One region of the Parashewanella sp. 2210YD4-3 genome, then DNA from elsewhere that is predicted to be linked to it. Evidence: predicted binding sites of a transcription regulator. Region 1 holds the regulator's gene; the other holds the start of a gene.
The links. Region 1 encodes ArgR, which controls arginine synthesis, uptake and breakdown. Its sites were predicted from a motif close to ANTGAATANNTATTCANT; they were not measured.

Region 1 (3,186 bases):
ACTTGGCAACGCCTTCCTTTTCACACCTAGGAGTTAACAAGTATGTGATTCCATTACAACTAAAAAGTTGACTTTGCGAAGAGGTTTGCGGCTCGCTTTTTGCTAAAGTTTGGTATGTTTTTTGTGGTGAACCAGCGGTAATCGATTGATTTGCTCCCATACAACCTCTTCATCTTTATCATTACTTCAAATAATCCCAATAACTCTAAAAGCTGTTCATGGTTAGTTTTGGAATTTAGCTTAGGTCAATGACTCTAGATTGTTAGCCGTTAAATTTACAGCCTTATTCAATTAATATGACGTTAAACAAAATTTACTTTAAAGAATTCCAGGCATAAAAAAAGCGAAGCACTTAGCTTCGCTTTAGTGAATCCTAACCGGAAGTTATTTTACAAACTCAACACCGATTTGAATGTCACCTTTTAGGGTTTCAAGCATAGAATCACGCGCGTCCGCTTCAAATGCACTTACTTCACCATAAGGCAGTATTTCTTCTACACCATTTTTACCTAAACGAACTGGTTGAGCGAAGAACTCTGCATGTTCACTGCCACCGTCAACATAAGCACACTCGATAACGTTTTCTTCACCTTGAAGACCACGTACTAGAGATAGACCGAAACGACATGCCGCTTGCCCCATAGATAGAGTCGCGCTACCGCCGCCTGCTTTTGCTTCCACAACTTCAGTACCTGCGTTTTGAATACGCTTAGTTAAAGCTGCCACTTCTTCATCAGAGAAGTTTACACCTTCAATTTGAGAAAGTAACGGAAGAATAGTCACACCACTGTGGCCACCAATCACATTGATGTTCACATCTTCAGGCTTAAGACCTTTCGCTTCAGCAACAAAAGTTTCAGAACGGATAACATCAAGGGTAGTAACACCGAACAAACGGCTTTTATCATAAACGCCTGCTTTCTTTAGTACTTCAGCAGCAATAGCAACAGTAGTATTTACAGGGTTAGTAATCACACCAATAAGTGCCTTAGGGCAAGTAGCTGCAACTTTTTCGATTAGGTTACGAACAATACCTGCGTTGATGTTAAATAGATCAGAGCGATCCATGCCTGGCTTACGTGCTACACCCGCTGAAATCAATACTACGTCAGCACCTTCTAGTGCAGGAGCTGCGTCTTCACCCGCGAAACCTTTTACTTCAACGTCCGTTGGAATGTGGCTTAAATCAACTGCAACACCTGGTGTTACTGGCGCGATATCATATAAAGATAGCTTTGAGCCAGAAGGTAATTGAGTTTTTAATAGTAGGGCAAGAGCTTGGCCGATACCGCCAGCCGCGCCTAGTACAGCAACTTTCATAATTGTCTCCGATGATTCGCAGGATTTGTGATCTTAGTCAAATTTCTGCGGCAACCATACTGTAATGTGATTCAAATTTCAATAAATCTGTGAAACAGTCAGCTAGATTTATTTACGACGATTGGCAATTCAAAACGCTACTTTTAAAGGGGTTTAAGCCAAGTTGTAAACTTGTGTTTCCTCTCCTCACAAATGCATTTTTATGCAGCCTTATGCAGTTTGTTTGACACTTTAATTGGCAGTGTGCAAAAATTCGTTTACTTCGAATGTATCAATAGCAGGATGTTGGCGATACCTTCACGGATAATAAAGACATCATTATGACTATTAAAAATCAAAACGAATTAGTAAAAGCGTTCAAAAATTTATTAAAAGAAGAACGCTTTGGTTCTCAAGGCGAAATTGTTAATGCTCTTCAAGCTGAAGGCTTTACCAATATTAACCAATCTAAAGTATCTAGAATGCTTAGCAAGTTTGGAGCTGTGAGAACCCGAAATGCCAAACAAGAAATGGTATACTGCCTTCCAGCTGAATTAGGCGTTCCTACCGCTGGTAGCCCACTTAAAAATCTAGTGCTAGACGTTGACCATAATGCGGCTATGATCGTAGTTAGAACTAGCCCAGGAGCTGCACAGCTAATCGCTCGTTTACTTGACTCCATCGGCAAACCCGAAGGTATTTTAGGTACGATTGCAGGTGACGATACTATCTTCATTTGCCCTGCAAACCTTGAAGATATGGACGCTATTCTCGAAACGGTGAAATCTTTGTTTAATTACTCTGAGTAATTTAACCTCAGCTCTGCATAACGAAATCAATAACATTTTGATTTAAAATACAAACCTTAAATTTTTATCTACAGTGCGGCTAATTTTGTGTAGTTCAAGGCAGAACAGTTCGTAATAGCCTGTCTATTACGGGCTGTTCTAACACAGAAATACGCGAAAGTAGCTGTACTGTAGAGGTTGGCTTATACAGAGCTGAGGTTAATATAAAAGTACCTCTCTATAGCAGAGCTCAATGCTCTGCTTTTTTATATTCAATCCTGACTCAAATCTAAACAGAACAACAATTTAATTTGCGGCACAGACTCTCTATTTATATTGTGAACGATGTAACTTCTATAGAGATCTAAGCAAATGAAAACACCAATTACATATTTAATTGCATCCATTTCATTACTTGCAAGCTACTCCTGCTTTGCTGAGCAGCTCATTCCGATTACGTTACCGGGTAAAATTGAAACAGTGAATTCGATTGTTATTGATAATGATACGGCATCACCTATGGGAATATGGCTCGACAAAAGCACCAACGTATACATGACCAGCGCATCGAATAAGATAAAAAATTATTCTAATGGTGGCAATTATCGCATCAATTTTAATATCCCCAACGACGATGCTCAAGCGGCTAAAGCTAGTAGTCATTTAAACTTCTTTTTGGGGATAGGGATCAACGGGCAAGCCCGTATGTTGGGGCATTCTCAATGTACTGCTGATTTAAACATTGATCTTGGTACCCGCTCTCTCACTATATCAAATGGCAGTTGCGATAACGGTCCAGGGCTAGAAGACTATCAACTAAAAATGACCTTTGATGGCAATGAAAGCGCAAGCATTGATGATATTACTCTTGATTCAGCTCGAATGCCTGATGTTCAAGTTACTTTGACACACAAATAAAATTGGCAGTCGTCATGATGTTAAAAGCTTTGCTATCAGGGGCTTTTAAGCAGTTCATATAAACGCGCCCGCTGTTATAAACCTAAAAATGAGTTCACTAAATAACTTATGGCTTTCATTCCAGCTCAAACAAGTTCTGTCTCACCACCTTCAGAAATGTGTAGTTCGCCAGTTTTTTATC
Region 2 (3,186 bases), on a different contig from region 1:
GTCTGGATTTAGATTCTTTAGCTGAGAAAAATCACTATAAAGTAGTATTGGTGACTGGAACATTACACGATAAGCATGACCTGTTGTTTCATTAAACAAATTCTGCTCACGGCCAGCGCAAGTGGCCAATGACATCACATGCTTTTCTCTCAGGGGATCGATTGGCGGATTGGTAACTTGAGCAAACTTTTGTCTAAAAAAGTCATACAAAGAGCGTTGCTTACCAGATAAAACTGCAATTGGAGTATCATCTCCCATTGAGCCGATAGCTTCTTGGCCGTTGCTGGCCATAGGCCAAATGACTTGTTCTAGTTCTTCTCTGGTATAACCGAATTCTTTTTGGTAAGCCAAAAGCGTTGACTTACTCATTTCGAGGTGGCCATGCTTTGATTCAGGTAATTCTTCGGCAGGGGTTAATACTGTACTGTGTTCTTTCATCCATGCTTTATATGGGTGACGGACTTTTAAGTCGTTATCTATTTCGAATGATTGAAACAACTGACCTTTGAGAGTATCTAAAACTAATAGTTCACCAGGACCAACACGTCCTTTAGCGATCACATCAGAATCTTTGTAATCCCAAATGCCGACTTCTGACGATACCGTTAAAATGCGATCGGAAGTGATGATATAACGAGAGGGACGCAGGCCGTTTCTATCTACCGAGCAAGCGGCAAAGCGACCATTGGTCATTACCACGCCAGCAGGGCCATCCCATGGCTCCATATGCATGGAGTTAAAGTCATAGAAAGCTTTTAGATCATCATCCATATCAGGGTTGCTTTGCCATGCGGGTGGAATAAGCAAACGCATGGCACGATATAAATCCATTCCACCACAAAGTAGCATGTCTAACATATTGTCTAATGAAGATGAGTCAGAGCCTGTTTCATTAACAAAAGGTCGAGCTTGTTGTAGGTCGGGTAATAATGGTGAATGAAACTTATAAGAACGGGCTTTCGCCCATTGTCTATTACCGGTAATGGTATTAATTTCACCATTATGAGCGAGATAGCGAAAAGGCTGTGCTAATGGCCATTTCGGGTGTGTATTAGTAGAAAACCGTTGATGAAATAAACAAATCGAGCTTTTGAAGTTTGGGTGCTGTAAATCAGGATAATACTTATCCAAGTCACTTGGCATCATCAAGCCTTTATATACAACGACCTGACCAGAAAGACTGGCGACATAAAAGTCAGGATCATCATGAATGCTTTGCTCAAGGCGGCGGCGAGCCATAAATAGACGTCTTTCTAGATCTTTTACGCGCCAACCCATTGGGCTATTTATTAATACTTGTAGAATTTGTGGCTCTGATTCTGCTGCAATCTCGCCTAATACATCGCTATTTGTCGGAACTGTGCGCCAACCTGCAATGCTCAGTGTTTCTTTTAATAGCTCTTCTTCAAATTGCAGTTTTACGCGTTCTGACTTTTGAGGATCTTTGCTTACAAAAAGCACTCCAACAGCAAACTTTTTATTAAGGTGCCAATCGTTTTCTTTGGCTATCTCAACGAAAAAGTCATTTGGGGTTTGCATTAAAATTCCACAGCCATCTCCAGTCTTACCATCGGCAGCGATTCCCCCTCGGTGTTTGAGTTTATCTAAGCTGTGTATCGCACGCTGCACAATTTCATGGCAAGCTTCGCCATCCATCTGTGCTATCAAGCCAAATCCGCAATTGTCTTTTTCAAAGCTAGGGTGATACAAGCTCATTTATTACTCCATTTTATATGATTATGCCTTACATAAATATGCAGCAAGATTGATTAAAATATAATTATTAAAGAGGGAGGTCAAATGCTGGTGGTGAATTTTTGCGTTTGTTTGTTACTTTTTTGTAAGTTGTTTTCTTTGTTTTGCGGCTAACTATGGCTTTGAAACAGGCCTAGGTGACTTTAAAGTTTCATACACCATGAACTATGTACTTGAGTATGAAGAACGTCGTCCAGGTTCTAATGGTGGGTCTCGTGTCAATAAAGAAGTGGGTGACTTTGAACTGCCTAAAATGCGTTCTCGCCTAAATACAGATTGGAGTCATAATGACTTAAAGGCTAATTTAGCTATCAACTATATTGGTTCGTTTAAGCAAAAAAATAGTGATGAACTTCCAGATGTTAAGGCCATGATAACTGTTGATACTGCAGTAAGTTATTTTGGTATAGACAATACGGTATTGACTCTGGGGGCTACTAACTTGTTTAACAAGAAACCACCATTTGTATATAACGAGTTTATGGGGTTCTCAACTAATACACATAGTGGTCAAGGGCGTTTTTGGTATTTGAATGCGTCTTATAAGTTCTAATTATTAATAGAGTTGCAAAGATTAAAGGCTCTAAAGCTTATTTTAGAGCCTTTATTTTTGGCTAGCCTACAACATTAAAGGTGTTTTTATTCTCGAACCACTTTGCGGCGTTTCGGTTGATAGATACCCAGACCTGAAAAGCACAAAATACAGCCCAAACTCCTAAAATGGTGTATTCAGTCATAGTTGAAATCGATAGATTTATTTCCAATAACTTAAAAATTGACTCGTTGGCTTGAGATGCGGCATAAGGCAAAAAGCTAATGGCGAAAACTTGAAGACCGGTAAACACACGCAACATTAATAACGCTGCTTTTTGCTTGCCGATAATTGCAATAACTAACACGATAAGCACAATGCAAAAAATAACGGCCGTTTGAGTCAGTAAACCTGCTGCAACGATAGCTAGATAGCACAAGAGTAGTGTAATAAGAGATTTAGGCATAAGTGTTAATGTCATGGTTAATTTGCTGGGTACATAGCCCCTAAAATTGCAGTTCTTGAAGCGCCTGTCACATCGGGTAAATTCCCTGATAATCCTTGAGTATAACGATAAGCTAACCAAGCAAACGCAACTGCTTCCACCCACTTGGGGTCAAGTCCTAATTCGCTTGTGGTTGTAACCCGATAATTAGGCTGTAGAGCTTGTAATCGTTTCATCATTTCAGAATTTAACGCACCGCCACCGCACACAAATAGTTCGCCAGTAGGTGACAGCTTGTTGATCTGGTCACTGATACTCATACAGGTCAAGTCTAACAATGTAGACTGAATATCTTCATCTGGAAGATGAATAAACTCACTGAGTTGTTGGGTTAACCAAGCTTGGCTGAATAACTCTTTTCCCGTGCTTTTGGGAAAAGGTTGTGAAAAGTAGG

Region 2: gltB (glutamate synthase large subunit) is a predicted target of ArgR. The motif match lies at 1,744-1,761, and genes of this name have one in related genera.

What each region holds. Positions count from the first base shown of each region.
Region 1 is NZ_JBWQOG010000002.1:167,890-171,075, forward strand. It holds gene AC1EU0_RS03990 (hypothetical protein) at 1-160, opposite strand, end outside; gene mdh (malate dehydrogenase) at 385-1,320, opposite strand; gene argR (transcriptional regulator ArgR) at 1,638-2,108, shown strand; gene AC1EU0_RS04005 (hypothetical protein) at 2,460-3,005, shown strand; gene AC1EU0_RS04010 (hypothetical protein) at 3,114-3,186, shown strand, end outside.
Region 2 is NZ_JBWQOG010000012.1:35,790-38,975, forward strand. It holds gene gltB (glutamate synthase large subunit) at 1-1,716, opposite strand, end outside; gene AC1EU0_RS15945 (hypothetical protein) at 1,916-2,308, shown strand; gene AC1EU0_RS15950 (hypothetical protein) at 2,370-2,768, opposite strand; gene AC1EU0_RS15955 (anhydro-N-acetylmuramic acid kinase) at 2,771-3,186, opposite strand, start outside.